DNA from 2 places in the Mesorhizobium sp. EU05-FHT14A09 genome. Region 2 is predicted to be linked to the other one. Evidence: riboswitches for the same ligand, from Rfam matches in the RefSeq annotation. Region 2 holds a riboswitch; the other holds the start of a gene.
The links. Region 2 has a riboswitch for thiamine pyrophosphate ahead of thiB (thiamine ABC transporter substrate binding subunit). Riboswitches for the same ligand answer to the same signal wherever they lie in the genome.
Positions count from the first base shown of each region.

Region 1: linked by a shared signal. The riboswitch ahead of thiC (phosphomethylpyrimidine synthase ThiC) and the one ahead of thiB (thiamine ABC transporter substrate binding subunit) in region 2 are both predicted to bind thiamine pyrophosphate.

Region 1 covers NZ_JBYTDF010000010.1:154,713-169,919, forward strand. The annotation lists gene AC3WTO_RS26140 (calcium:cation antiporter) at 1-170, opposite strand, end outside; gene AC3WTO_RS26145 (MarR family winged helix-turn-helix transcriptional regulator) at 366-818, opposite strand; gene AC3WTO_RS26150 (porin) at 1,426-2,580, opposite strand; gene AC3WTO_RS26155 (hypothetical protein) at 3,270-3,410, shown strand; TPP riboswitch at 3,672-3,783, shown strand; gene thiC (phosphomethylpyrimidine synthase ThiC) at 3,896-5,746, shown strand; gene thiO (glycine oxidase ThiO) at 5,743-6,726, shown strand; gene thiS (sulfur carrier protein ThiS) at 6,710-6,907, shown strand; gene AC3WTO_RS26175 (thiazole synthase) at 7,190-7,963, shown strand; gene AC3WTO_RS26180 (thiamine phosphate synthase) at 7,960-8,565, shown strand; gene AC3WTO_RS26185 (hydroxymethylpyrimidine/phosphomethylpyrimidine kinase) at 8,535-9,350, shown strand; gene AC3WTO_RS26190 (metallophosphoesterase) at 9,347-10,048, opposite strand; gene AC3WTO_RS26195 (alpha-hydroxy acid oxidase) at 10,143-11,273, opposite strand; gene AC3WTO_RS26200 (FCD domain-containing protein) at 11,276-12,112, opposite strand; gene AC3WTO_RS26205 (DUF3422 family protein) at 12,315-13,637, shown strand; gene AC3WTO_RS26210 (FAD-linked oxidase C-terminal domain-containing protein) at 13,798-15,207, shown strand, end outside.
Region 2 covers NZ_JBYTDF010000003.1:336,699-351,905, reverse strand. The annotation lists gene AC3WTO_RS13285 (DUF930 domain-containing protein) at 1-291, opposite strand, end outside; gene AC3WTO_RS13280 (DUF2865 domain-containing protein) at 418-1,290, opposite strand; gene AC3WTO_RS13275 (hypothetical protein) at 1,554-1,865, opposite strand; gene AC3WTO_RS13270 (ABC-F family ATP-binding cassette domain-containing protein) at 1,985-3,799, opposite strand; gene AC3WTO_RS13265 (thiamine diphosphokinase) at 3,801-4,448, opposite strand; TPP riboswitch at 4,569-4,682, shown strand; gene thiB (thiamine ABC transporter substrate binding subunit) at 4,720-5,721, shown strand; gene thiP (thiamine/thiamine pyrophosphate ABC transporter permease) at 5,739-7,373, shown strand; gene thiQ (thiamine ABC transporter ATP-binding protein) at 7,370-8,113, shown strand; gene AC3WTO_RS13245 (M48 family metalloprotease) at 8,372-9,850, shown strand; gene AC3WTO_RS13240 (MarR family winged helix-turn-helix transcriptional regulator) at 9,994-10,461, opposite strand; gene AC3WTO_RS13235 (hypothetical protein) at 10,561-10,959, shown strand; gene AC3WTO_RS13230 (RNA polymerase factor sigma-32) at 10,981-11,838, opposite strand; gene AC3WTO_RS13225 (amino acid ABC transporter substrate-binding protein) at 12,128-12,901, shown strand; gene AC3WTO_RS13220 (ABC transporter permease subunit) at 13,048-13,728, shown strand; gene AC3WTO_RS13215 (amino acid ABC transporter ATP-binding protein) at 13,725-14,495, shown strand; gene msrB (peptide-methionine (R)-S-oxide reductase MsrB) at 14,602-15,003, shown strand; gene AC3WTO_RS13205 (MBL fold metallo-hydrolase) at 15,119-15,207, shown strand, end outside.

The sequences.
Region 1 (15,207 bases), on a different contig from region 2:
TGGTGCACCGACGCAAAGATCGAGGCGCCGAGGGCGATCGAGGCAAGGATGATGACCGGCGTTGCATCATCCGAAACCAGCCCGAGATATTTCAGCGCAACCAGCACAAGTGCTGCCGCCGGTGCGGCCCAGGTCCAGAGCGGAATCGTGTTGTGGTGATCGAGAGCCATGTGCCCCTTAAGCGATGGAGATCGTTGCCGGTCTGGCGGTGTCGACGGCGAAGGTAGTGGAACTGGGCCGCCCTGTACATTCGTACCTGTCGATTGGGCGTACCTGTCGATTGGGCACTCCGCCGATCGAGGCACAAAGCGTTGCCCTCTCAGGATGCCTGGCTGGCAACCGGGACAACGTGGGTGGTCTGGAGATTATCTTCCCCTGGTCCGGGCAAGGGTCCCGATGCTGGTCGAGATGTCCCTGACAACCGATTTGGTCGCCTCCAGCTCGGCACGGCCGAAACTGGACAGCAATTGCGCGGTATCGGCAGCGAGCTTCTCGGTGAACTTCGACACCATCGCCATGCCTTCGGTGGTGACGAAAAGCTGCTTGACGCGACGGTCGCTGTCATCCTCGAAACGCCGGATCAGCCCTCGGATCTCAAGCCGTCTCGCCAGGCGCGCAAAGGTTGGCGTTTCGATCCGCAATTTGTCGGCCAGCATCTTCTGGCTGTTGGCGCCGCCATGCGCGATCCGGTAGAGGGTCGCACCTTCTTCCAGCGAGAGGCCCGTACCTTGCAGGGCGATTTCGTAGATGTCCTGCAGGCGTCTGACGATCTCTCCCATGTCCTCGAAAATTGCAATCGGGCTTTCCTGTTCTTCCATTGTCGACTTTTCCGCATATCACCCGTTGAAGTCGCAGCACCCCGATCGTCTCCGGGAAGAGCTGGAAAGGGATCGTTCCGCCATGAATGGGACCGGACGAGGTCCTCCCACAGCATGCTTCACTGATCGATCATCCGTTTCCATTGTTGGGTGTTGACCTCGCCGGAGTTCCCGATCCGGCAATCGAAAAATGCAGGCGGGGAAAGGGAGTTCCCGTAACACGGAAATGTTACAGCCACATCCGCCCGCAACATTCCTCGTCGTGCCTTACAGCCAAAGCAGAACCGCGGCCGACAGGGGAGGCGGCCGCGGTTCAACTGGATCATCGATGATATCGTCTGCGCCGAAAGGTCGAGCTATGACTGCCCGTGGGACGACGGCATCAGGATGTCCCAACCTGTGGTTCGATCGGCCTGCGTACAAGTCGGAAAGGCCGCGAGCTTTCAAAGGGACCGGCCCAGCTCGGGCCGATCCGGTTGGTTGTTCACCTCGATAAAAAGAGCGAATGACTGGAGGTCAAACCGGCACCCGCTAAAGCAAGGACGTCCTGGAGCATTTCCGGCAAAAACAGGATCGCCTTCGATGCTCCATGACGTTTCACGCAAGTCTAGAAATCGCGCTGGAAGCGGAGGATGCCGCCGACGCTGCTCTTCTTGTCGGTCGTGGTCCAATCGCCGAGCCAGTCGGAGTCGCCGCGCTTGCCTTCGTTGAGGTAGTCGACTTCGGCCGTGACGGTGAAGCCCTGAACCACCTGGTAAGCGACGTTGGCGGCGATGCCCAGGTTCTCCTGCTCGTCATACGAAGCCTGCAGGTTGAACGTGGTCTTCTCGTTGAACTTGTAGCTGCCGCCACCCCAGACAGCCCAGTTGCCGCCCCACGGCTTGTAGAAGGTCCGGGCGGCATTGTCGTCCGTGCCGTAGCCGCCCATCACCCACAGGGCGATCTGATCGGTGGCATTCACATCGAGACGCACCTTGCCGGCCCATTCTTCCCAGCTCGGATTGTAGGCGATGACGCCGGTGATGCCGCCCCAGCCCTGAGTATACTTGGCACCGACCACGACGTTCGGAGCATAGCTGTCGATGGTGTTGTCGACGATGCCCGGAACCCAGTTGCCAGCCCCGTCCTTGACGAAGGTGTCGTAGCTGCCCGAGCCCTGTTCCAGCGAGACGATCGCCGAGAAGCCGTTGCCGGCGTCGAAGGTGTAGCTGATCAGGTTGGTGTCGAATTCGCCATAAGGAACGATCGTGTCCTGGATGACGTTGCCGGCATAGCCGATGAAGGTGTCATAGGCCGACTCGTCCTTGCCGACACGCAGGCCGCCAAGCTGGATCCAGGCGAAGTTCAGGGAGACGTTCTTGTTGCGGGCATCGGCATTGTCATTGCTGTTGCCGAACTGGAAACGGGTCTCGGTGTAGGTCTTCAGGGTGCCGAGTTCGGTCTCCTGGCCGGTCCAGGTCTTCAGCGCGAAGCGGGTGTTCTTGCCCCAGGTGTCCTGTTCCTTGCCGTTGAGGCGGTCGGTCGTCCTGGCGCCGTCGAAGGTGCCACGATCGCCCAGGCTGGCGTCGTAGCGGATGTAGCCGCCGATACGCAGGCAGGTCTCGGTGCCCGGGATGTAGAAATAGCCGGCGCCGTAGACGTCGCAGATCTTGACGTATTCAGCGGGTTCCGGTTCGGCGACGACGACCGCGTCGGCGGCGCGCGCGCCGGAAACGGCAATCAAGGCCGCAGTCGAACCTAAGAGAAGCGTTCTGATGTTCACTGTAATCCCCTATCGATACTGGGTTCCGAGTACGTACGATCAATCTCGCACCCTGAATATTTCTAAGCTCAAATGTCATTGAATGATATTAAGTGTCGCCACTTAAGTTGATGTGTAGCCAAGAGGCAACGAGTAATCACAAATTCGTGTTCTGAATTCAGTAATTGATTTCAAACGGAATTATTTCAATTAGTTTCTAGTTTGCATCCTTTTGTTTTTTATCAACGATTCGTCTTGTAAATCATTTTCAACCCGTGTTTACTTTTAGTTGATCAACAGATGGAACCGTTTCAAAAACACATAGTCAGCCTCCGAAACAGTTGCGATTTGCATCGGGAAGGGGCCTGGGCCGGTTTCAGGAGGGACGGCAGCCATGCGAGGCGCGTTCGGCGACGGTGATCGGCAGCGTGCTCGACTGAACCTTCCGCAACGTCCGCGTGGCAAATTTGGCACGCCGGCTGGATTCCGCTGTGGATGGCGCATTTCGCGCTTGGCCTGTGTCCGGTCGATTTCCTAGAAGGCGGCGGCTGGCTTGCAGGCGTCGGTGTCCCACTGTGGCACAAGCGTCACACAAGCTGAAACAAGCATCGTCCAGACACGCAAATGTGCTGAAACCGCTCCGCCGAGTGTGAGTTTCAACACATTCGTAACCGGTCCTTTGCAGGACAATACAGAAGGCTCAACTTGAGATGACTTCCGTGAAAGCAGCGCTTCTGTCCTTCTTCATGCTGTCCGCAATCGTGATCTGCGGCCTCGGCATCTACTCGGCCGATGCAGCCAACAACCATCTCGCCGTCGACGGCTACGGCGTGGTCTCCGCCTCGCACTGATATCGATTTTCAGACAAGCAGAAGTGATCCCTTGCGGGTGCGTCCTTCGAGGCTCGCCCGCCGGATTTATTGCCATCATTCCAGCGTTTTGCGGGCTCGCTCCTCAGGATGAGGGACGCCATGCGCAGCTCTTCATCTTGAAACGCCGAGGAATGCAAGCGTCCCGGCGCCCGCGTCCCTCATCCTGAGGTGTGAGCGAAGCGAGCCTCGAAGGAGGCACCAAAACCCTGTTGACAAAAAGCCTGCTTGAGGTTCACCCTTGAGGCTCACCAGGGGGGTCCCGACAAGGGGCTGAGATACTGCTGTAACGCGCAGTGACCCGTTGAACCTGATCCAGTTCATACTGGCGTAGGGACGGTGGGAACGCTTCGCGGGCCGGCATTTCCGGCTTTGGTTATCGGGCAGATGCCCGTATTCCCTTCAGCGAAGCGTCGCTTCCTCCTCACTGCGTGGACTGGGTCTCCGTCACTCGAGGAGGCTCGCTCATGAATATCCACACCCCGACCGTCACCGTTGGCGAATTGCCTGCATCGCGCAAGGTCTACAAACCGGGCGTCATCCATCCCGGCCTGCGCGTGCCGATGCGTGAGATTGCCGTGCATCCGACCGCCGGCGAGCCGCCGGTCACGGTCTATGATTCGTCCGGGCCGTACACCGACATTGGCGTACAGACCAACATCGAGCGTGGCCTGCCGCGCTTGCGGCAAGAATGGGTGGTCGCGCGCGGCGATGTCGAGCGTTACGAGGGCCGGCTGGTCAAGCCGGAGGACAATGGCTTCGTCTCCGGCGAGCGGCTGACGCCGGAATTCCCGGTGCGCAATCAGCCGTTCCGCGCCACGGGCGGACGTGCCGTCACCCAGATCGCTTATGCCCGCGCCGGCATCATCACCCCGGAAATGGAATTCATCGCCATTCGCGAAAATCTCGGCCGCCAGGCGGTGCACACCAAGCTGCAGCGCGATGGCGAGAGCTTCGGCGCGGCGGTCCCCGACTATGTCACGCCGGAATTCGTGCGCGACGAGGTGGCGCGTGGCCGTGCCATCATCCCGGCCAACATCAACCATCCGGAAGCCGAGCCGATGATCATCGGCCGCAATTTCCTGGTCAAGATCAACGCCAATATCGGCAACTCGGCCGTCACCTCGTCCATGGCCGAGGAGGTGGAAAAGATGGTCTGGGCGACCCGCTGGGGCGCCGACACGGTGATGGACCTTTCCACCGGCCGCAACATCCACAACATCCGCGACTGGATCCTGCGCAATTCGCCGGTGCCGATCGGCACCGTGCCGCTATACCAGGCGCTGGAAAAGGTCGGCGGCGTTGCCGAGGATCTCTCCTGGGAGGTGTTCCGCGACACCCTCATCGAACAGGCGGAGCAGGGCGTCGACTATTTCACCATCCATGCCGGCGTGCGGCTACCCTACATCCCGCTCACCGTCGATCGCGTCACCGGCATCGTCAGCCGCGGCGGCTCGATCATGGCCAAATGGTGCCTGTACCATCACAGGGAAAGCTTCCTGTACGAGCATTTCGAGGAAATCTGCGACATCTGTCGCGCCTATGACGTGTCGTTCTCGCTGGGCGACGGCTTGCGGCCGGGCTCCATCGCCGATGCCAACGACGCCGCGCAGTTCGCCGAGCTGGAGACACTTGGCGAGCTGACGCAGATCGCCTGGGCCAAGGATTGCCAGGTGATGATCGAAGGCCCCGGCCATGTGCCGATGCACAAGATCAAGGAGAACATGGACAAGCAGCTCGCTGTCTGCGGCGAGGCGCCGTTCTACACGCTCGGGCCGCTCACCACGGACATCGCGCCGGGTTACGACCACATCACCAGCGGTATCGGTGCCGCCATGATCGGCTGGTTCGGCACCGCCATGCTCTGTTATGTCACGCCGAAGGAGCATCTCGGCCTGCCCGACCGCAATGACGTGAAGGTCGGCGTCATCACCTACAAGATCGCCGCCCACGCCGCCGACCTTGCCAAGGGCCATCCCGCCGCCAAGGTCAGGGACGATGCGCTTTCCCGTGCACGCTTCGAGTTCCGCTGGGAAGACCAGTTCAACCTCTCGCTCGATCCGGAAACCGCGCGTGCCTTCCACGACGAGACCTTGCCGAAGGAGGCGCACAAGGTGGCGCATTTCTGCTCCATGTGCGGGCCGAAATTCTGCTCCATGCGCATCTCGCACGACATCCGCGCCGAGGCGCAGAAGGAAGGCATGGCCGCGATGGCGGAGAAGTTCCGCGTCGGCGGCGATCTCTATCTGCCGCTCGATTCCGTCGACACCGTCGACGTGGCTGCCGTCGCCGAAGCAACGGAGACGGACCAGCCATGAAAGCGCTGGTCAAGGGTGCCGGTGTCGCCGGGCTGACGCTGGCTTTCGAGCTGGCGTCGCGCGGTGCCGACGTCACCGTCATCGAAAAGCGGCATCGCCTTGCCGGCAGCGCCTCCTGGGCTGCCGGCGGCATGCTGGCGCCGTGGTGCGAGCGCGAAAGCGCGGAAGAGGCGGTCATCACGCTGGGGCGCCTGGCGCTCGACTGGTGGGACACCGTGCTGCCGGGCCATGTCGTGCGCACCGGTACGCTGGTGGTGGCGCCGGCGCGGGATGCCGGCGAGCTCGACCGTTTCGCACGGCGCACGACAGACTTCGCGACAATCGGCGAACAGGCCGTTGCCGCGCTGGAGCCCGATCTTGCCGGCCGGTTCCGGCGCGGACTGTTCTTCGCTGAGGAAGCGCATCTCGATCCGCGCCGCGCCCTTGTTGCCCTCAAGGACAGGCTGGTCGGCATGGGCGTGCGCTTCGAATTCGGTTATGGCGCGGTGCGGGTGCCGGAAACCGTCGATATCGAGGCTGACTGCACCGGCATCGCAGCAGGCGTCTCGGGCCTTCGTGGTGTTCGCGGCGAGATGCTGCTGCTGCATGCCCCGGACGTCTCACTGGCGCGACCTGTCCGGCTGCTGCATCCACGCTTTCCCGTCTATGTCGTGCCGCGCGCCGATCATCTGTTCATGGTCGGCGCGACGATGATCGAAAGCGATGCCAATGAGCCGGTCACCGCGCGTTCGATGATGGAACTGCTCGGTGCCGCCTATGCGCTGCATCCGGCCTTCGGCGAGGCAGAGATCGTCGAGGCTGGTGTCGGCGTGCGGCCGGCCTTTGCCGACAACCTGCCGCGCGTCAGCCGGGAAGCCAACAGAGTCTCGATCAACGGTCTCTATCGCCACGGTTTCCTGCTGGCGCCGGCGATGGCAAGGCAGGCCGCCGAGCTGATCTTCACTTCGCAAAGGGAGCTTGCCCATGCGGCTCACCGTTAACGGCGAAAGCCGCGAGGTCGATGCCGGCACGCTGGCGGGCCTGCTTGCCGAACTCGACTACGAAGGCGGCTGGCTGGCGACCGCGCTCAACGGCGAAGTGGTGCCTGCCAGGGAGCGCGCGACCTGCCGGATCGCCGACGGCGACCGCATCGAGATTCTCTCGCCGATGAAGGGAGGGTGAGATTTTGGCCGAGACGAGTTTAACCCGTTTGCGGTGTGGGAACATCAGGCTAGGCGCCAAAACCCCCTCTCCGTCACGCCCTTTGGGCGCGCCACCTCTCCCCCATTTCATGGGGGCGAGGAACCCAAGCTGGATAAGCGCCGGCGTTCGAACTGCGGTTCCTCGCCCCTGCCAAAGGCGGGGGAAAGGTGGCTCGGGCAAAGCCCGAGACGGAGAGGGGGCCTTGGCAACGCTGGGAGGGGGTTCAAGCATGCTTTCACCCACCATCGAGGAGCACCCCTGATGCTCGAACTCTACGGACAAAAATTCTCATCGCGTCTGCTGCTTGGCACCGCGCTTTATCCGTCGCCGGCGATCATGGCCGATGCGGTCGCAGCCTCGAAGACCGAGATCGTGACGGTGTCGCTGCGGCGCGAAAGCGCTGGCGGCAAGACGGGCGGGCAGTTCTGGTCGCTGATCCAGTCGCTCGGCGTGCGCGTGCTGCCCAACACCGCCGGCTGCCATTCGGTAAAGGAGGCCGTCACCACGGCGCAGATGGCGCGCGAGGTCTTTGCCACCAACTGGATCAAGCTGGAGGTCATCGGCAACCACGACACCTTGCAGCCGGACGTGTTCGGCCTGGTCGAAGCCGCACGCATCCTGAGTGAGTATGGCTTCGAGGTGTTTCCCTACACCACCGACGACCTGGTCGTGGCCGAGCGACTGCTGGAGGCCGGATGCAGGTTGTTGATGCCGTGGTGCGCGCCGATCGGCTCGGCACGTGGACCGCAGAACGTCGATGCGCTGCGCTCGCTGCGCGGCCACTTCCCGGAGGTGCCGCTGATCGTCGATGCCGGCATCGGCCGGCCGTCACACGCGGCTGCGGTGATGGAACTCGGCTACGACGCTGTGCTGCTCAACACCGCCGTCGCCAAGGCAGGCGACCCGGTGGCGATGGCCGCCGCCTTCGGCAAGGCGATCGCGGCGGGGCGGGAAGCCTTCCGCGCTGGTCCGCTCGAGCCGCGCGACATGGCCGTTCCCTCCACCCCGATCATCGGCATGGCAGCCTTCTCATGAAACTCGACCCGTTCTACCTCATCGTCGATTCCGCCGCCTGGATCGAGCGGCTGGTGCCGCTTGGCGTGAAGCTGGTGCAGCTGCGCGTCAAGGATACACCCGCCGAAACGTTGCGCGGCGAGATCCGCGCCGCCAGGGCAATCTGCGATCGCCATGGCTGCCAACTCATCGTCAACGATTACTGGCGCCTCGCCATCGACGAGGGCTGCGACTTCGTCCATCTCGGCCAGGAAGATCTGGCCGAAGCCGATGTCGGCACGATCCGCCGGGCCGGATTGAAACTGGGCTTGAGCACGCATGACCATTCCGAACTGGAGACGGCGCTGGCGGCAGAGCCTGACTATGTGGCGCTGGGGCCGGTCTATCCGACCATCCTGAAGGCCATGAAATGGGCACCGCAAGGCCTCGACCGCATCGCCGAATGGAAGCGCCGGGCAGGCGATACGCCGCTCGTCGCCATCGGCGGATTGACCGTCGAACGTATTGCGGGTGTCTTCGCACAGGGCGCCGACAGCGCTGCCGTCGTCACCGACATCACCCGCAATGCCGATCCGGAGGCCCGCACCCGCGAATGGCTGGCGGCGACAGCGCCATGGCGGTGACGCCCGACCGGCATGTGCTGGTTATCGCGGGTTCCGACTCCAGCGGCGGCGCCGGTGTCGCGCGAGACATCGAGACGGTCGCCGCTTTCGGATTGCGCGCCTGCCTCGCAATCACCGCCGTGACCGTGCAGACCCACCGCGCGGTCGAGCGGGTCGAGCAGATGCCGGCCGACCTGATCGCAGCGCAGATGCGGGCTGCGTTCGCCGCCAACCCAATCACCGCGGTCAAGATCGGCATGCTGGGCAACGCGGATGCCATAGTGGCGGTCGCTTCGGTCCTGGCAAGCCGACTGCCGTTGCCGATGGTGCTCGATCCGGTTCTGGCCTCGACGTCGGGACGCACTTTCCTTGCAATGGATGCGATCGAGGTGCTGAAGCGCCGCTTGATGCCGCTCTGCACATTGGTCACGCCCAATCTGCCGGAACTGGCGCTCTTGAGCGGCAAACCGGCCGTGGCGGGCGAGGTCGGCATCATCGATCAGGCTGGTCGGCTGTTCGAGGGCGGCGTGCCTGCCTTGCTGGCCAAGGGCGGTCATGCCGAGGGCGACCGTTCGGTCGATCTTCTCCTGCGTGCCGGAGCGAAACCCTTACGTTTCGAAGCGCCGCGTCTCGATGTCCATATGCGCGGCACCGGCTGCATACTCGCCAGCGCCATCGCTTGCGGGTTGGGACTGGGAGATGATCTGCCGACCGCTGTCGGCAAGGCCAAGGACCATGTCTTTGGAATATTGGAGCGGGAAGGGCTGCCTACCGGCCCGTCGGCTTCGCAGTCTGGTACGCTCTAAGCCGGTACGCTCTCCGTCAGGATGCGCTTGTCCACACCATCCACGACCAGTGCCGTCAGCCTGCCGCTCTGATAGGCAGCGGTGTCGACATTGATGCGGTTGGGCATCAGCTCGGCTTCCGCCTGCGGTGTATGGCCGTGCACGATCACCTTCTCATACAGTCCCACATGGTCGTGGAAGATGGCGCGGACCCAGATCAGGTCGTCATGCGACTGCCGCTCCAGCGGGATGCCGGGGCGCACGCCGGCATGGCAGAAGAAGAAATCGCCGAACGAGACCGAATAGGGCAGGTCGTGCAGGAATTGTTTCTGCTCGGGCGATACCGCTTCGACCAGGTCTTTCCAGCCTTGTTCGAGCGAGGCCGGATCGGCGAAGTCGATCGCCACGCCGTAGGACAGCGCGGTCTCGCGGCCGCCATAGCGCGCGAACAGCCCGTCTGCGGCCGGCATGGCGAGGAAGTCGCGGAAACCTATATCGTGGTTGCCGGCCAGCGCGATGATGCGCTGGTCGCGCTTGTGCGCGGCGATCAGGAAATCGATGACGCCTTTCGAATCCGGGCCGCGGTCGACGTAGTCGCCGAGATGGATGATGCGCCAGTCTGCCGGCCGGTCGCGTTCGATTTCGGCAGCAATGGTTCGGTGCATGGCCGACAGCAGGTCGAGCCGGCCATGCACGTCGCCGATGGCGTAAAGGCGCATGCCGTCCGGCGCGCGGGCGTCGAGGAAATGGATGCCGTCGGTCAAGGAAGGAGCTGCTTTCAGGTCGATTCGATTTTGTGTCTGGCTATTTTATCTAGCGGTAAAGCATGTCCTTGCCGACGTCCTTGATGTCGCGTTTGCCGCACAGCGCCAGCGTCAGATCGAGCTCCTTACGGATGATCTCCAGCGCCAGCGTGACGCCTTTCTTGCCAGCGGCTCCAAGTCCGTAGAGGAATGGGCGGCCGATATAGGTGCCTTTGGCGCCGAGGCACAGCGCTTTGAGCACGTCCTGGCCAGAGCGAATGCCGCCATCCATGTGGACCTCGATGCGGTCGCCGACGGTGTCGACGATCTCTTCCAGCACCGCGATGGAGGAGGGCGCGCCGTCGAGCTGGCGGCCGCCATGGTTGGAGATGATGATGGCGTCTGCGCCTGTCCTGGCGGCCAGCACCGCGTCTTCCTTGTCGAGGATGCCCTTCAGGATCAGCTTGCCGCCCCAGCGCTGCCGGATCCATTCGACGTCGTCCCAGGACAGGCGTGGGTCGAACTGCTCGTTGGTCCATGATGACAGCGAAGCCAGGTCGCCGACGCCCTTGGCATGGCCGACAATGTTGCGGAATGTACGGCGCTGGGTGCCGAGCATGCCGAGGCACCAGCCGGGACGGATCGCCATGTCGATCAGGTTGGGCAGGGTGAGCCGTGGCGGGGCGGACAGGCCGTTGCGCACATCCTTGTGGCGTTGCGCGAGGATCTGCAGGTCGAGCGTCAGCACCAGCGCCGAACATTTGGCTGCCTTGGCCCGATCGATGAGGTTGAGCACGAAGTCCTTGTCGCGCATCACGTAGAGCTGGAACCAGAACGGCTTCTTCGTCACCGAGGCGACGTCCTCGATCGAGCAGATGCTCATCGTCGACAGCGTGAACGGCACGCCGAACTCTTCGGCCGCCTGCGCCGCCAGCATCTCGCCATCGGCATGCTGCATGCCGGTCGAACCGGTCGGCGCCAGCGCCACCGGCATCGAGACGTTTTCTCCAATCATCGTCGAGGCCAGCGAACGGTTGTCCATGTCGACCAGCACGCGTTGCCGCAGCTTGATCTTGCCGAAGTCCTCTTCATTGGCGCGGTAGGTGCTCTCCGTCCAGGCGCCGGAATCGGCATAGTCGAAGAACATCTTCGGTACGCGGCGTCGAGCCTGCTGCTTGAGATCGTCGATGGTGAGAAGCATGCCTACTTCGCCTTCCCGCTTTCGCGCGCCGCCGCGCCTGTTTCATTCCGCTTGCGGCCGGGTTCCTGATCCCCGCCACGCTGTTTCAGTCGAAGCCGCGATACGCGTTGCCAGTCGCCGGTGCGTTCTGCCTCCACCATGGAGCGTTCGACATAGGTGATGTGGTCCATCGCTGCCTTGCGTGCCGCTGCCGGGTTTCCGGCCTTGACGGCCGCATGGATGGCGCGGTGCTGGGCCAGCAACTCGTCGCGCGCGCCGGGCAGGGTGAAGACAAGCAGCCGGTTCTGGAACACGCCTTCCGACAGCAGGCGGTAGCAGGAGCGCAGCGTGTGCAGCAGGATGATGTTGTGCGCGCATTCGCCGACGGCATTGTGAAACTCGACGTCGATGTCGGCCTCGTGCTGGAAATCGCCGGTGCGGTGGGCTTCGTCCATCCGCGCCATGATGCGGTCGAGCAGGGCAAGATCGTCCGGCGTCGCGCGCCGGGCGGCATATTCGGCGGCGACGCCTTCGATCTCACGGCGGTATTCCAGATAGTCGGCGGCCGCTTTGCGATGGGACGAGATCAGCTCCATCACCGGCTTGGAGAACACCTGGCCGATGACGTCGGCGACATGAGTGCCGCCGCCATGCCGGGTCTGCAGCAGGCCGCGCGTCTCCAGCGCCTTCAGCGCGTCGCGCAGGATCGGCCGCGACACCTCAAACTGGCGGGCCAGGTCGCGTTCGCCCGGCAGCCGGTCGCCCGGGCGCAGCACGCCTTCCAGGATCAGGGCCTCGATCTGCGCCACCACCTCGTCGGCGGTACGCGAATGATCGATGCGGGAAAAGATGTCGCTCAAGGGAGTGCCCGGGAAAATGCCATGCCGCCCAGAATAGCGGCAATCGCGGCAACTGGTCAAATAATCTATCCAATTTACCGCATTTGTACCGATGCGTGGTGAGGGTGTCTCCTGTCGCCAGGACGGCACTTTTCATTGTCACGACACCGGATTGCTCCTAGAGCTTTGCAAAAGACAGGGCTCGGAACCTGGGGGAACTGCCGTGTCGGACGATCAGTCCAATCTCGAATTCCGGCCGCGTGCCATCGGCAGCGTGCTGGGTTTTCCCGCGCATGAGGGCCGCCCGAGTGCGCTGGGCGAGGTGCATGCCCGCCCGCATCCGCTGGTCGAGACACCACGTGTGCTGATCCAGCTTTCTTTCATGACCGAGGGCGGCACCAGCGTTGACCACGCCGTGCTGTCCGAGCTTTCGCGCCGGCTCGGCATTGCCGCGCCCGGCAGCCAGGCCCGTCTCCATGCCATGAAGTGGGGCAAGGGTTCGCTGCGCTGGGAGCGCCATACCGAATTCTCGACCTATCTGTGGGAAGGCCCGCTGGACGAAAGCGGACGCGCGCATGAGGACACGCCGTTCGGCAACGGCTTCTCGCCGCCCGGCACGGTGATTTCCGGCATTCGGCTGGAGATCCGCAACTGGACGGCCGCCAACGAGAAGCTGCTCGAGAGTTTCGACCCGACCAGCCTGTGCTTCTCGCTGGTCGAGCGCGGTGCCGCTGCTATCGTCGCCGATTTCCGCCAGGATGGCGACGGCCTGACCCGGATCCTGGTGCTCAACCGCTCGCTGACCGCGGCCAGTACCGGCGCGCTGTCGCAGCGCCTGCTCGACATAGAGACCTACCGGACGCTGGCCATGCTCGGCCTGCCGCTGGCGCTGTCGCTGTCGGCGCGCGTGCGCCGCATCGAGGACAAGCTGGCCGTCATCACCCGCGAGATGAAGGCGGTGGAAACCCGCGACAGCCAGACCTTGCTGGCTGACCTCACCGAACTCGCTGCCGAGCTGGAAGCGGATGCCGCATCCAGCCTCTATCGTTTCGGTGCCAGCCGCGCCTATGACGGCATCGTTACGGAACGCCTGCAAGCACTCGATGAAGAGGTGGTGCCGGGTTACGATACCTGGGACGGCTTCCTGCAGCGTCGCGTTGCGCCGGCCATGCGCACATGCCGCTCGGTCGAGGAACGACAGGCGAACCTGTCGCGCAAGCTGACACGCGCCACCACGCTGCTGCGCACCTGGGTCGATGTCGAAGTGGAAAAGCAGAACCGCGACCTGCTCGCCTCGATGAACAACCGCGCCCGCCTGCAACTGCGTCTGCAGCAGACGGTTGAAGGCCTGTCGGTCGCGGCTGTGTCCTACTATGTCGTCGGGCTGATCGGCTATCTGGCCAAAGGTGCCTCCTTCTTCGGTCATGCCTTTGCGCCGGAGGTGGTCACCGCTGCATCCGTCCCGATCGCCGTGCTGTTGGTCTGGTGGGGCGTGCGCCGTGTGCAGCGCCTGCACGGCGAGCCGGCGAGCCACGCGGGCGAATAGTCCGGAACCATCCATCCAGTTTGCCAGCGTCAGATTGACGCGCGGGAAGGTGCGCGCATCGTCACGCCGACTTTCGCCGAAAGCATCATTTGCATGCATTGCGTCAAATTGGTAAAAAGCTTTTACCAGTCAGCGTATTTTGCCAAGCAGGGGAGGCATCATGTCCGGTCTTGCCATGCCGAAGCCGGATGAGGCGACCCTTGCGCGGCGCGCCACCATCGTCGCCGATCTCCGGTCGATCGTTCCGGGCGAAGGTGTCGTCGAAACCGTCAACGAGATGCGTGCCTTCGAAAGCGATGGACTGACCGCCTATCGCCAGCTTCCGCTGGTCGTGGTGCTGCCCGAGACGGTGGCGCAGGTGTCGCGGGTGCTGAAATACTGCAACGAACGCAACATCCGCGTCGTGCCGCGCGGCGCCGGCACCTCGTTGTCCGGCGGTGCCTTGCCGTTGGAAGACGCGGTGCTGCTGGTGATGAGCCGTTTCAACCGCATCCTCGGCATCGACTATCCCAACCGCACCGTGACCGCGCAGCCGGGTGTCACCAATCTTGGCATCACCCATGCGGTGGAGCAGGAGGGATTTTACTACGCGCCGGACCCGTCCTCGCAGATCGCCTGCTCGATCGGCGGCAATGTCGCGGAGAATTCCGGCGGCGTGCACTGCCTGAAATACGGTCTCACCGCCAACAACGTGCTGGGCATCGAAATGGTGCTGATGAATGGCGAGGTTGTACGGCTCGGCGGCAAGCATCTCGATGCCGAAGGTTACGATCTGCTCGGCCTGATGACCGGGTCGGAAGGTCTGCTCGGCGTCGTCACCGAGGTCACCGTGCGCATCCTGAAGAAGCCGGAGACGGCACGCGCGCTGCTGATCGGCTTCCCGACCAGCGAGCAGGGCGGCCAGTGCGTGGCCGACATCATCGGCGCCGGTATCATCCCCGGTGGCATGGAGATGATGGACCGGCCGGCGATCCACGCCGCCGAGGATTTCGTGCATGCCGGCTATCCGCTGGAATGCGAGGCGCTGCTGATCGTCGAACTGGATGGACCGGCGGTCGAGGTCGATCACCTGATCGGCGCCGTCGAGGCGATCGCCATCAACAATGGCTCGACCACTTGCCGTATCTCCAATTCGGAGGAAGAGCGGCTGCGCTTTTGGGCGGGCCGCAAGGCTGCCTTCCCGGCGGTCGGGCGCATCTCGCCGGACTATTACTGCATGGACGGCACCATTCCGCGCAAGGAGCTGCCGCGGGTTCTGGCCGGCATGCGTGAGCTTTCCGAGACCTATGGCCTGCGGGTTGCCAATGTCTTCCACGCCGGCGACGGCAATCTGCATCCGCTCATCCTTTACGACGCCAACGTGCCCGGCGAACTGGACAAGGCCGAGAAGTTCGGCGCCGACATCCTGCGGCTTTGCGTCGAGGTCGGCGGCGTGCTGACCGGCGAGCACGGCGTCGGCGTCGAAAAGCGCGACCTGATGCCGGAGATGTTCAACGAGGCCGATCTCGACCAGCAGATGCGGGTGAAATGCGCTTTCGATCCCAACCATCTGCTCAACCCCGGCAAGGTG
Region 2 (15,207 bases):
GGTGTCTTTTGCTCCGTATTGGAAAACGGGTTTCAACTCCTCGATCGACGATGGCGGCGCGGACGGCTTTTCGACCTTCTGCTCGACCGGTTTCTCAACCTTCGGTTCCGGCGGTTTTTCGACCTTGGTTTCTTCTGGCGGCGGGACCGGCTTCGCTTGTTCGGGCGGCGGCACCATGACGACACTGACCGGTTCATCGTCCGCCGGCGGCTGCGGCAGCCGCGACGAGCCGTAGACCAGAAGCGCGATGATGAGCACGTGCAGGATCAGCGATGGGGTCAAGCCCCACATCAGACCTCTGTCTTGCTCTTGCGTTTCGCCGCTCATCCTAGCCGATGTGGGACCAAATAACGGCGACATCAAGCACCAGCAACCGACTTGCCCGACGCAATTGCAGCAAGCTGCAACGCTGTTCCGTCAGGGATCGGGCAGGAAGGCTGGTCCGACAACGCGCACGGCTCGGCTGGATGCAGGCTCTTCCACCAGAGCCAGCGGCGCTGGCGCATTCATTGCACTCGTCGCTGACAGCGCCGGAGAGTCTTGTACCGGCCTGCCCGTCGGAAGCGGAATCACGGCATTTGCCATGTTGCCAGGCGTTACGGTGCGTGCGCGCATCTCGTTGACACGGCTGTAGTAGCGTCGCAGGTCGCAGCCCTTGAACGCCTCGGCGTCGCGGTAGCGAAACGCCGTCGGCAGATCCTTGTACGGTTTGCGTTCGGCGACCGAGATCATCTCTTCGGTTTCCAGACTGGGATCGGACAGCGCGAACACCTCCATGCCCGGATCATCGCAGATGAAGCGGCATTGGTCGGTGGTGTCCTTGAGGTCGGCATCCCTGGCGAACTGCGATTTCGGCGCGGGGAAGAAATAGCCGTCAGAGGGCCGCACGCAATAAAGCATCGCGGCACTGCCGATCGACATTGGGCCCGGGGCAGAATCGCGCGCTTCCTGCCGTTCGCGTCGCTCCGGTGCACAGCCGAGCGCGACATAGCGAGCCTGCAGAACGGATGTGTCGCGTCCTCCGCTCACGGCCGCGATCTGCCTCAGCACATCGGCGCGCATGCGCGCAAGATCACCACAGGGGTCGAAGAAACCGCCAGAACTTCTGCCCGAACACTGCCGCCGCCGCTCAAGCGCCTGGATGGCGATGAGTTGTCGCCGCAGTTGCGCCTGCTGCGGGCTGACACCACCGCTGCCGCCACTGCGGATCTGCCGCGCCAGCGACGAACACTCGTCAGCAAATGCGGGAACAGTCGCCAGCGTTCCGAAGACAAGGATAGCGATCAGCATCGCTGACGCGACACGGCGGAAGAAGAGGAAAGATCGCTCCCCACGCCCGCAACAACCAGCCCCAAGAATACGCATGACTGCAACGCCTTGATACAAACTGGATTTCTCAACTTGGTATCAGGCTATACCAACGTCACAGTCTTATGAAAGGACTTCATAATATATCGAACAATGTGGTTACACGCGAAACGGGGTTCAGACACGATGCGTTAAGCATAGTCCATATTGGTGGAAAATCCTGCGTCGGATGCAGCGTCGACCGGCTAGATGCCCGAGCCGTACAGTTCCTCTTCGCTGCCTTCCCACGGCCTCGGCATGTCCGCCAGGGCGCTTGTGTTCGCATTCGCGCTCGGCAGCGGCATCCAGCATTTCAGCTCGGGGTCGGCATATTCGATCATGTGGCCGGGATAGGAATCATTGGCGCGCCACCCTTCCATGCCGAACTGGTCGGCCCGTGCCCAATAGGCGACATCGACTTCCGCCGGTCCCTGTTCGGATGACCTCACCGTGACCAGCACACGGCTGCCGTCCTTCGGCGCGCTCGACATGTGACGCCATCCGGTCGGTTCTGCCATGGAAATTCCTCCTCCGTCGGCCAATCAACGCTTGCCAACGGTAGCACGATCCGCCCCGCCAAGATCAATGCCGGATTTACCGATCACGGGAATAACCGACGTGCGGCCGAAGCTAAGCCTCAGCCTTCCAGCTCCTCGCGCAGCATTTCCAGTTCCAGCCACTCTTCCTCAAGCGCGGCCAGTGTCGCCCGTTCCTTGTCCAGGGCCGCGATCGTCTTCTGGAAGCCAACCGCATCGCGCTCATAGAAGGCCGGATCGGCAATGTTGTTTTCCAGCCTGGCGATCGATGCCGTGACCGCCTCGATCTTCTTCGGCAGGTTCTCCAGGGCGAACTTCTGCTTGAAGGAGAGCTTCCTGGCCGACTCCTTCGCTGCCTCCGCGCGCGGCTTTTCAGCCTTCGCTTCTGCGGCTTGGCCGTTGCGCGCCTTGCGGTCTTCGAGCTTGGTGCCACCGCGCTGCGCCAGCATGTCGGAATAGCCGCCAGCATACTCCACCCACCGGCCGCCGCCATCAGGCGCGATCACGCTGGTGACCGTCCGGTCGAGGAAATCGCGATCGTGGCTGACCAGGATGACGGTGCCGGCAAAACCGGCGACCAGTTCCTGCAGCAGTTCCAGCGTCTCCATGTCGAGATCGTTGGTCGGCTCGTCCAGCACGAGGAGATTGGCCGGCCGCGCCAGGACACGGGCCAGCAGCAGCCGTGCCCGTTCGCCGCCGGAAAGCTCGCGCACCGGCGTGCGTGCCTGCTCCGGCTTGAACAGGAAGTCCTTCATGTAGGACACGACATGGCGCTGCTCGCCATTGATGACGAGGTTCTCGCCGCGTCCGTCCGTCAGGTAATGCGACAACGTCTCAGCCGGATCTGCGGCCTCGCGCTTCTGGTCGAGCGCGGCGATCTCGAGATTGACGCCCAGGCGCACCGTGCCGGCATCGGGCTTCGTCTCCCCGGTCAGCATCTTCAGCAGCGTCGTCTTGCCGGCGCCGTTGGCGCCGACCAGGCCGACGCGGTCACCGCGCTGGATGCGGGTCGAAAAATCCTTCACCACGGTGAGATCGCCGAAGCTCTTCTCGATGTTCTTGGCCTCGATCACCAGCTTGCCGGATTCGGCTGCATCGCTGGCCACCAGCGTCGCTGTGCCTTCGGCGCCGCGATGACTGTGGAAACGCTGGCGCATCGACTGCAATTCGCCCAGCCGGCGCATGTTGCGCTTGCGCCGCGCGGTTACGCCGTAACGCAGCCAATGTTCCTCGCGCACGATCTGCCGGCCAAGCTTGTGCTGCTCGCGCTCTTCTTCCTCCAGGACCTGGTCGCGCCATTCCTCGAAATGGCCGAACCCCTTTTCCAGCCGTCGTGTCTGGCCACGGTCGAGCCAGACCGTGGCACGCGATATGCGCTGCAGGAAACGACGGTCGTGCGAAATGACGATCAAGGCTGAGGAAGTTCGCGCCAGTTCTTCTTCCAGCCATTCGATGACCGCGAGGTCGAGATGGTTGGTCGGTTCGTCGAGCAGAAGGATGTCGGGTTCGGGCGCCATGACGCGGGCGAGTGCAGCGCGGCGTGCCTCGCCGCCGGAAAGATCGGCGGGACGCTCCTCACCGGTGAGACCCAGATGCTCCATCAGATAGGTCGCACGATACGGATCGTCGGCCGGCCCCAGCCCGGCTTCGACATAGGTGCGCACATTGGCGAAACCGTCCATGTCGGGAACCTGTGGCAGGTAGCGCACGGTCGCCGTCGGCTGACGGAAAACATCGCCATCCTGCGGCTCGATCATGCCGGCAGCGATCTTGAGCAGTGTCGACTTGCCTGAACCGTTGCGGCCGACCAGCGCGATTTTGTCGCCGGGAGCCGCCACGAGTTCGGCGCCATCCAGCAACGGCGTTCCGCCGAAGGTCAGCTTGATATCGGTCAGATTGAGAAGTGGCGGTGCCATGTCAGCTTTCGGGAAGAGGGTAAGGGTGGGCAAGCAAAAGCGCGCGCCCGCTGCCGAGCGCGACTTCGAGCCTGCCTTTCACGGCATTGGAGATGGTGAGGGACGAACCGAAGGGCATTTCCACCGCATTAAGCGGCCATTTTGCGCCCTTGATGGTGAGCCCGGCGAGTTTCGAGAAGCCGAGCACGGAAAACAGCGTCCCGTCCGCATAGTCGAAGGCCTTGGTGTGGCCCGGCAGAACCGGAACACCTTCCTGTGCACCGCTGGTCAGAAGCACGTCTATCCCCTGCTCGGCCAGGCTAAGCGCCAGCGCCAGGTGCAGGAAGGCATGGTCGGCCCTGGCGCCGCCGAAGGCGCCCACCAGATTCAGCTTCGTGGCACCGAGATAGAGCGCGATCGAGACCGCAAGTTCGCCGTCGGTGGAATCTTTCTCGGCCGGGAAGCGTTCCTGCGGCACCTGCGCCAGATGCGGCGGCAGGTGCGCCGGCGCGGAATCGAAATCGCCGACCCACAGTTCAGGCAACAGCCCCAGCATGTCCGCATGCCGGATGCCGGAGTCGGCGGCAATCACGCGCGTTCCGGCGACCTGGGCTTCGAGCCGCGGCGTCCGGATGACCTCGCCGCCAAGCAGAAGGGTGAATGTGCTCATGGGCGTCGCCCTTACCAGCCCCCATGCGGAAACGGAAGTGCGCGTGAGAACCTGCACCGGACCGGATCTGTCCCGGCAAACTAACGCTTGCGCGCCACCGTTGCCCGCTCTATGTCTCAGGCCGCTCTAACGGGGTGCCAGATCGCGGCTTCGCGACCTGGCTGAGAGGCGAAAAGCCAACCCGCTGAACCTGATCCGGTTTGTACCGGCGGAGGGATTAGACGCTTAGCCAAAGCGCCAGTTCCCTTGTCACGATGTGAAGGAGGCGCCGATGCGCAAAACTCTGCCTGCCCTGATTTCCGTTCTCGCTTTCGCCGCCGCGACGCTTCCGGCTACCGCGAAAGACAAGCTCACTGTCTATACCTATGAAAGCTTCACCGCCGAGTGGGGCCCGGGCCCGCAGGTCAAGAAAGCGTTCGAGGCGGACTGCGGCTGCGACGTCGATTTCGTCTCCGTCGCGGATGGCGTCGCCCTGCTCAACAGGGTCAAGCTGGAGGGCACCGCCACGAAGGCCGATATCGTGCTGGGGCTTGATACCAATCTGACCGCGGATGCCAGGGCAAGCGGCCTGTTCGCCCCGCACGGCACGACTGCGGCCGCCGAGGTGCCCGGCGGCTGGAACGACGACACTTTCGTTCCTTACGACTATGGCTATTTCGCCGTCGTCTATGACACCGAGAAGCTGAAGACGCCGCCGGCCAGCCTCAAGGATCTGGTCGAGGGTGACGCCTCGCAGAAGATCGCCATCCAGGATCCACGCACGTCCACGCCGGGCCTCGGCCTGCTGCTGTGGGTGCGCTCGGTCTATGGCGACAAGGCGCCAGAGGCCTGGGCCAAGCTGAAGAACCGCGTGCTCACCGTCACACCGGGCTGGAGCGAGGCTTATGGCCTGTTCACCAAGGGCGAGGCGCCCATGGTGCTATCCTACACCACCTCGCCTGCCTACCATATGGTCGCCGAAAAGACCGACCGCTACCAGGCTGCGTCCTTCTCCGAAGGCCACTACCTCCAGGTCGAGGTCGCAGGCATCACCACCACCGGCGCCAAGAACCCGCTGTCGGCAAAGTTCATCGCCTTCATGACCAGCCCGAAATTCCAGGACGTTATCCCCGAAACCAACTGGATGTTCCCGGCCGGCAAGATGGACAAGCCGCTCGACCCGGCCTTCGACAGGCTGGTGAAGCCGGTCAAGACCCTGGCGTTCAGCCCGGAAGAGATCGCGAAGAACCGCAAAGCCTGGGTGGATGAGTGGCTCGACGTGATGAGCAAATAGCAACAACGGCGAATCCGTTGTCTCAGGCCGCACACCCGGTCGTCTTGCGCGACAGACGCATCGCTGCGGGTGTGGCCGCATTGGCCTTTGTCGCCGTCCTGATCGGCGGCGCGTTCCTTGGCCTGGTCATCGAAAGCGCCGGCGACTTCTCGGGTGCGGCGGCGGCTTTCGATTCCTATCTCTTCCGGATCGTCCGCTTCACCCTTTGGCAGGCTGTGCTGTCGACATTCCTGTCGGTCGTCCCCGCACTGTTCGTCGCGCGGGCGCTGTCGCGTCACCCCGTTTTCTTTGGCCGCAGCCTCATTCTGCAACTGTTTGCAGTGCCTCTGGCGCTGCCCGCCATCGTCGCCGCGCTCGGGGTTCTCGCGCTGTACGGTCGCGCCGGCTATTTCGCCCCTTTTCTGACGAAGATCGCAGGCGAGGATTGGCCCGGCATCTACGGCCTGTCCGGCATCCTTGTCGCCCATGTCTTCTTCAACCTGCCGCTTTGCGTGCGCCTGTTCCTGGAAGCCTTGCAGACCGTTCCGGCCGACCAATGGCGACTGGCAAGCCAGCTCGGCATGGGCGTGCGCGCCGCGTTCCGGTTGATCGAATGGCCGGCGATCAGGCAGGCACTGCCTGGTGTCGCCGGCCTCGTTTTCATGCTGTGCATCACCTCGTTCACCATCGTGCTGATCCTCGGCGGCGGGCCGCGCGCGACCACGCTGGAAGTCGCCATCTACCAGGCACTGCGTTTCGACTTCGACCCCGCACGCGCGGTGGCGCTGACGCTGTTGCAGGTCCTGCTGACCTTCGTGGTCGTGGTCCTGCTGTCCCGCCTCGGCGCCAACACCATGGCCGAGGCCGGTCTTTCGGTCGCGCCGCGCCGGTATCTGTCGACCGGCAATGCCGAGACGGCGCTGAACGCGATGCTCATCGTGCTTGCCCTGTTGTTCGTCGCCGGACCAATGATGGCGACCATCGCTGCCGGCCTGCAATCCGATCTTGCCCGCCTCGCCGGTGAACGGGCCGTGCATCTGGCCACCGTTACCAGCGCGGTGCTCGCATTCCTGTCGGCCCTGCTTGCGACGGTCCTCTCCTTGTCCCTGGTTATGGCAAGACACGGGCTGGCGGCTCGGCGCGGCAGAAATGGCGGCAGATCGTTGCTGGAGTATGCCGCCGATACGGGAGCTGGCTTCGTGCTGGTCGTGCCACCCATCGTCATCGGTGCCGGCTGGTTCCTGGCTTTGCGCCACATAGGCAGCGCCTTCGCGATTGCCCCGGTGATGGTCGTTGCCGTGAATGCTGTCATGGCGATGCCATTCGCGCTGCGCGCCATACGTCCGGCCTATGATGCGGCCGGTGAACGGCATGAGCGGCTTTGCGCGCAGCTCGGCATCGCTGGCTGGGCCCGCCTGAGGTTGATCGACTGGCCGGTGCTGCGACGTCCGCTCGCCACGGCGTTTGCCTTTGCCATGGCCTTGTCGCTCGGCGATCTCGGCGTGATCGCGCTGTTCGGCTCGGATTCCCTGCAGACGCTGCCATATCTTCTGCTTGCCCGCATGGGCAGCTATCGTACGATCGACGCCGCGGGGCTGGCCCTGCTGCTGGGTCTGGTCTGCTTTGCGCTGGTTCTGCTTGCCGACCGGCTTGGAAAGGAACGCTCCGCATGACAGCCGACAAGCCGGCTCGACAGGGTGTGTCACTGCGCCTGGACAAGACGACCTTCAGCTATGGCGAGGTCAGCCTTTCCTTCGACGTGGAATTTCCGGCTGGCGACATCACCGCGGTGATGGGGCCGAGCGGCTCGGGCAAATCGACCTTGCTCAATCTGGTGGCGGGTTTCGAAGCGCCTCTTTCCGGCCGCGTCCTGATCGACGGCAGGGATTTCAGCAACGCTTCGCCGTCCGAACGGCCGGTTTCGATGGTCTTCCAGGAGAACAACCTGTTCGCTCACCTCGACGTGTTCCGCAATGTCGGCCTTGGCATTTCGCCTTCGCTCGCCCTTGCGCCTGCAGATCACACGGCCATCATCGATGCGCTGGCCCGCACCGGCCTGGCTGGCAAGGAAAAGCGCCTGCCGCGCGAACTTTCCGGCGGCGAGCGTCAGCGCGTCGCGCTGGCCCGCGCGCTCGTCCGCGACCGGCCGATCCTGCTGCTCGACGAGCCCTTCGCATCGCTTGGCCCTGCATTGCGGGAAGAGATGCTGGATCTCGTCGCGGCCGTTCAGGCCGAGCGGAAGATGACCACGCTTTTCGTCACCCATCAGCCCGAAGACGCGCGCCGCATCGCGGCCTACGTCGCTTTCGTCGAAAGCGGCACCATTGCCGCGACCGGCGTTGCGGGTAACTTCTTTTCCGCCAATGGTCCCGCGGCATTCCGGCGTTACACCGGTACCTTGAACGCAGTTTAGCCGCATGTCGGAAAAACGCGCGCCAGCGCTATATTTTAACTGGTCCTGGCCAGTGGAAATCTGGAACGGATTTTGCGACTCAGGCATTTGTCTTGCCTGGAAGCCGACATAATTTGCGGTCAAACCGGTTTGGGGGCATCATTGTCCTTGCTTGCCAATCTGCTTCGTGTGTGGCTAGGTCCACCGCAGATGGACCGGCACAATCGCAGATTGTCCCCGTGGAGACGAAAGGAAGCCGACCTGTCGACCGGCCTGGATATGAGCTGCAGGAAAGCCCCGGCGCGCGTGCTCGCGCTGGCAGGGGCTATGTTTGCGCTCGCGTCCTGCCAGTCGGTGATGCCGAATGCGGTTGAAGAATCCGGCTTCCAGCCATCGAATAGGCCGATCACCGTCGACAATGCACAGGCCAATGGCCGCCTTGCCGATCTCGCCAAGGCGCAGCACCCGCGCATCCTCGCAACCTATGGCGGCGAATACTCCGATCCGAAGCTGGAACGCATGGTCGCCAAGATCGTCGGCCGGCTCACCGTGGTGTCGGCCAACCCGACACAGACCTATCGCATCACCATTCTCAATTCGCCCAACGTCAACGCCTTCGCACTGCCGGGCGGATATCTCTACATCACGCGGGGTCTGCTGGCGCTCGCCAACGACTCCTCCGAGATCGCTGCCGTGATCGCGCATGAGATGGGCCACGTCACCGCCAATCACGGATTGCAGCGCCAGCAACTGGAAGCCGAGGAAGGCCTCGCCACCAAGGTCGTCTCTGACGTGCTCGGCGATAATCCCAACGCCAAGGCGGCGCTCATCCGCGGCAAGCTGAGGCTCGCCCAGTTCTCGCGCAACCAGGAACTGGAAGCCGACGCCATCGGCATCAAGTCGGTCGGCGAAGCCGGTTACGACCCCTATGCCGCCGGCCGCTTCCTGCAATCGATGGCCTCCTATGCCGGCTTCCGCTCGGTCAGTGGCGCGACGGACGCCAGCCTCGACTTCCTCGCTACCCATCCGAACACCCCCCAGCGCATCGATCTGGCGCAGCGCCATGCGCGGATGTTCGGCCAGCCTGGCTTCGGCACACGCGACCGTGATTCCTATCTCGCCGGCATCGACGGCCTTCTCTACGGCGATACGCCCGAGGAAGGTTATGTGCGCGGCAACACCTTCCTGCATCCCAAGCTGGGCGTCTCCTTCGCCGTGCCGGAAGGTTTCGTCATCGACAATTCGGCGGCTGCAGTCACCGCCACCGGCCCCGGCGACATGGCGGTGCGTTTCGACGGCGTGACGATCGACAAGGATATCACGCTGCCCGACTACATCCGCAGCGGCTGGGTTGCCGGCCTGGACGACGCCAGCGTGCGTCAGGAGACGATCAACGGCAACGAGGCCGCAGTCGCCAAGGCCCGCGCCGATGGCTGGCAGTTCGATATTGTCGTCATTCGCGCCAACGGCCAGGTCTACCGGCTGCTGACGGCTGCTCCCGCCGCCGGCTCGTCGCTCGAACCCGTCGCGCGCTCGGTGAGCAGTACTTTCCGAGTCCTGAGCGCTGCCGAAAAGGCTGCTCTGAAGCCCCTGCGTATCCGCGTCGCCACCGTCCGGCCAGGCGAGACGATCGGCACCCTCTCGGCGCAGATGATTGGCGTCGACCGCAAGCTCGATCTGTTCCGCGTGCTCAACGCGATGGGACCCGGCGCAACGGTTTCGGCCGGCGACAAGGTCAAGATCGTCACCGACAAATAGCGCTGATCCCGGAGCGTTTCCGCTTGCTCTTAGAGCGTTTCCGTTTTTCGCGGAAACGCTCTAAGTTTTTGTTTTCGCCGCATTTTTGTAACGCCAAGTGATTCCACTTGGCTACAAAATGCTCTTGGGGCGAACAGCCGTGCCTACAGGTCGGCTGCGGCCGCGTCCCTGGCTTCCGCAGCCTCCTCGCCGACATTGGCGCGCAGCTGCGCGAAAAGGGCCCGGGCGCGGTCGAGTTCATCCTGGCCGATACCAGCCCGCAATTGCCTGTCGAAGGTGACCGCCGTCTCGCGCAGGCGCAGAAACAGTGCCTCGCCGCCCGGCGTCAATTCGACCAGATGCCTGCGCCGATTGGCAGGATCGCGGCGACGCGTCAGAAGTCCGTCCGCCTCCATGGCGTTCAGGTGATGCGTCAACGTCGCACCCTGGATGCCGACCGATTCAGCCAACTGGCGCTGATCCCCGAATTGTCGCGACTTCACCGAGATGAGCACGGACCATATCGGCAACGATCCTCCATTGGCGATCATCGCGTCGTCCAATGCCCGCCTGACGACCTTCGCCGTCTGGGCAAGGTCGAGGCCGATGGGTCTGACGGGAGGTTCGAACATCGCCGGACACTAGCACAGAATAGCTTGGCGTCTAACAGATTGACATCTAATAGTTAGATATCTATCGTTTATGAAAATGAACTTCATGGAGACACCGCCATGCAATATGTTTTCATGGTCGCATTGGCGCTGCACCTGATGTCGGGAGTGTTCTGGGCCGGCTCGACCTTCGTGCTGGCGCGCACCGGCGACGGCGGGCTGGCCATGTCGTTGTTCGCGCCGCAGATGGGCGCCGCCACAATGGCTGTGCTGTCAGGCGCCTTGCTTTGGCATCTGTTTCACGGCACCGGCTATTTTGGCACGCAGGAACAGGTTCTGGCTGTAGGGGCGGTCGCGGCAATTGCTGCCGCCGGCGTCCAGGGCGCGCTGGTCGGGCGCGCGCGGCGCGCACGCAATGACGCCGCCGACATCCTTGCGCAGGCGGTGCGCGGCGAACGTCTGGCTGCGGGATTGCTGGCCGTCACCGTCATCACCATGGCGATCGCGCGGGTGCTTTGACGCGGGACAGACCTGCGACGATCAGGCGGCGAGGAATTCCGGGTTCTGCTTGACCAGCGCGAGCTTCAGCTTCTCCAGCGCGCGCACCTCGATCTGCCGCACACGCTCCTTGGAAATGCCGAGCGTCTCGCCGAGTTCCTCCAGCGTCGCGCTTTCGTCGCCCAGCCGGCGCCGCTCGATGATGCGCAGTTCGCGCTCGTTCAACGCTGCCAGCGCCTGTTTGAGCCAGCCGGAGCGGCGCTCGACGTCGATGGTGTCGCCGACGATTTCATCGGGCAGCGGCCCTTCCGAAACGAGGAAATCCACCCGCTCCGCTCCCGTTCCGTCATCGGTCAACGGCGCGTTGAGCGAGCTGTCCGGCGCGGACAGCCGCGCATCCATGATCGCGACATCGGTTTCCGAAACACCCAGCGCCGTCGAAACCTCCCGATAGAGAGCCTGATTGGAGAGCGATTCCGTGCCTGTGCCGAGACGGGCGCGCAGGCGCCTCAGATTGAAGAACAGGGCTTTCTGCGCCGAACTCGTACCGCCACGCACGATCGACCAGTTGCGCAGGATGTAGTCCTGCATGGAAGCGCGCACCCACCAGCTCGCATAGGTGGAAAAGCGGACCTCGCGCTCCGGGTCGAAACGGGCAGCTGCTTCGAGCAGGCCGATATGCCCTTCCTGGATCAGGTCGGACACCGGCAGGCCGAAATAGCGGAACTTGGCGGCCATCGCGATGACAAGCCGCATATGGGCAACGACGATCTGGTTCAGCGCGTGCTGGTCGTGGCCATCTTTCCAGCGAATCGCCAGATCATGTTCCTGGTCGCGTTCCAGGTAGGGAGCGGCCATCGCCGCACGGACCATGATACGCCCTGCACTATCCTGAAGCATCGCGACTTTCCCGTCTGCCCGTTGAACCTGATCGGACCGGCAAAAAGGCCTGCGTCCGAAGGACTTCCCCAAACGTGCCATGCGGACAATGGTTCCCTGACCATCCGCGTCCAAAATCGAGCGCCACGCCGCGTGAACCCGTCAATCGCGGAGTCAAAAGAATGAAATTCCTGATTTCGTTTCATTTTGAAATTTCATTCCTTATTCGCGCGACGCGCTTCTGTCACATTCCAGCACCTCTCCAAAGGCCGACATTTGCTGTCCGCCGACATTACGGGATCACAAAAAGATGAAATGGCTGAAATCGCTGCTCCTGGCCGGTACCCTGCAGGTCCTGGCCGTCACCGCAGGCCATGCCGGAGCTGACTTCGATCAGATCAAGCAGGCAGGTGTCTTCAAGATCGGCACCGAAGGCACCTATGCTCCCTTCACCTACCACGACACATCCGGCGCGCTGGTCGGTTTCGACGTCGAGATCGGCCGCGAGATCGCCAAGCGGCTGGGCGTCAAGGCTGAGTTCCTTGAAGGCAAATGGGATGGTCTGATCGCCGGCATCGATGCCAAGCGTTATGACGCTGTCATCAACCAGGTCGGTATCACCGAAGCGCGCAAGGCGAAGTACGATTTCTCCGACCCGTATATCGCCTCGAAGGCTGTGTTGATCGTCCGTGACGACAATACCGAAATCAAGGACTTCGCCGATCTGAAGGGCAAGAAGTCGGCGCAGTCGCTGACCTCCAACTTCGGCAAGATCGCTGAGAAGAACGGTGCCGAACTGGTCGGCACCGACGGGTTCGACCAGTCGATCCAGTTGGTGCTCAACGGCCGCGTCGACGGCACCATCAACGACAGCCTCTCCTTCTTCGATTTCAAGAAACACAAGCCTGACGCCAAGGTGAAGATCGTCGCGCAGGAAGCCAACGCCGACTATTCCGGCGTCATCGTGCGCAAGGGCGACCCGGAACTGGTCGCGGCGATCAACAAGGCGCTGGCCGAGATCAAGGCTGACGGCACCTACAAGAAGATCTCCGAGACCTATTTCGGCGAGGACGTCTCCAAATAAAATCCGTTTATGAGCCGGGAATCTTACCCGGCTCAGCCAAACGAAGCGGCGTGCCGTTGGCGGCGCGCCGCTTTTGTGTTTTCTGCGACTGGTTATGATGGCCTTTAAGACGGCCTTGAAGAAAGGCCCCGGAGGGAGATGCGTTCGTGCCACCTTGGCTGCAATTGATGCTGGATTCGCTCGGCCCTCTCCTGTGGGCCGGATTGATTTTCACCATACCGCTTACCCTTCTCTCCTTCGCCTTCGGGCTGGCGGTGGGACTCGGCGCCGCGTTGCTGCGCCTGTTCGGGCCTTGGCCGCTGGCTGCGATCGTGCGCTTTTATGTGTGGATCATCCGCGGCACGCCGCTTCTGGTCCAGCTGTTCCTCATCTTTTACGGATTGCCCAGCGTCGGCATCGTGCTCGACGCTTTCCCGGCGGCGCTGATCGGCTTCACGCTCAACATCGGCGCCTATTCGTCGGAAATCATCCGTGCGGTCATCGGCTCCGTGCCGAGAGGCCAATGGGAGGCGGCCTATTCCATCGGCATGACCTGGAGCCAGACGATGCGCCGCACCATTCTGCCGCAAGCCGGCCGGGTCGCGGTGCCACCGCTGTCCAACACCTTCATCTCGCTGGTCAAGGATACGTCGCTGGCAGCAGCGATCACCTTGCCGGAACTGTTCCAGTCGGCGCAGCGTATCGTCGCCGTGACCTATGAGCCGCTGATCCTCTATATCGAGGCGGCGCTGATCTACCTCGCGATGAGCTCGGTCCTGTCGGCCTTGCAGGTGCGGCTCGAAGCCCGGCTCAGCCGCTATGGCGGTTTCCTGGAGGCACGCTCGTGATCGAACTCTCCAACCTGGAAAAGCGCTTCGGCGACAATGTCGTCCTGAAGGACATCAACGTCGCCATGCAGGAGGGCAGCGTCACCGCGCTTGTCGGCCCTTCAGGCGGCGGCAAGTCGACATTGCTGCGCTGTATTAACCTCCTGGAAATCCCGACCAACGGCACGGTGAGGGTCGGCGAGGAGGCTCTGACCTTCCACCCCGGCGGCAAGGTCTCGTCCGCCGATGTGCTGAGGCTGCGGCGACAGACCGGCATGGTGTTCCAGAACTTCCAGCTGTTTCCACATCGCACCGCGATCGAGAACGTCATGGAAGGGCTGGTGACGGTGTTGAAGTGGCCTAAGGAAAAAGCGCACGAACGCGCGCTTTCCCTGCTTGAGAAGGTCGGCATGGCGCACAAGGCGGATGCCTGGCCCGCGACCCTGTCCGGCGGTCAGCAGCAGCGAGTCGCCATCGCCCGGGCGCTGGCCCCTTCACCCCGCGTGCTGTTGTGCGATGAGCCGACCTCGGCGCTCGACCCGGAGCTTGCCCAGGAAGTCGTTGACGTGCTCGGCCAGCTCGCCTCCGAAGGCACCACCATGGTCATGGCGACACATGACCTGCGGCTTGCCTCCAAGGTGGCGCGCGAAGTGGTTTTCCTGGAGGCCGGCATCGTTGTCGAGAAGGGACCCGTCGAAACAGTGTTCGGCAATCCGCAGCATCAGCGCACCCGGCGCTTCATCGCTACGCTGAGGCACGAGCAGGAAGAAGCGAACGGCACGACCTGACCAAAATCGCCGGCGAGAGTGGCTGGGCAGGCGTGTAACGAATGCCTATGTTTGAGCGAACATCCTCTGCAACGAACAACAAGCCGCAAAGGCAAGGAGATCATTCATGGACACCCATACCTATCCCGTCACCCGCACCGACGCCGAATGGCGCGCGCTGCTGACGCCGGAGCAATATCAGGTGATGCGGCACCACGGTACGGAGCGGCCGGGGAGTTGCGCGCTTCTCTATGAAAAGCGCGCCGGCACCTTCAAATGCGTCGGCTGCGACAGCCCGCTGTTCGAAGCCAAGCTGAAATTCGAAAGCGGCACCGGCTGGCCAAGCTTCAACGACCCGGTCGAAGGCTCGGTCGAGACCACCGTCGACCGCAGCTACGGCATGGTGCGCACCGAAGTGCATTGCGCCACCTGCGGCAGCCATCTCGGCCATGTCTTCGAAGATGGCCCGCCGCCGACCGGCCTGCGCTATTGCATCAACGGCGTGGCGCTGACCTTCCAGCCTGCCTGAAGCAGCGGCATCGTCTGGCTCTTTCGCATCGCCTCCAATTGACCTATGTCGCTTCGGCGCAATGACCGGAAACGGAATTGCGCCGAGACGAGGGGCGTAGAAGCGGAGGAGAAGCATGACCTGCTTCATGTGCCTGCAATGCGGCGTGCAATTCGCTGAAAGCGAACTGCCGCCGGAGCATTGCCCGATCTGCGAGGATGAGCG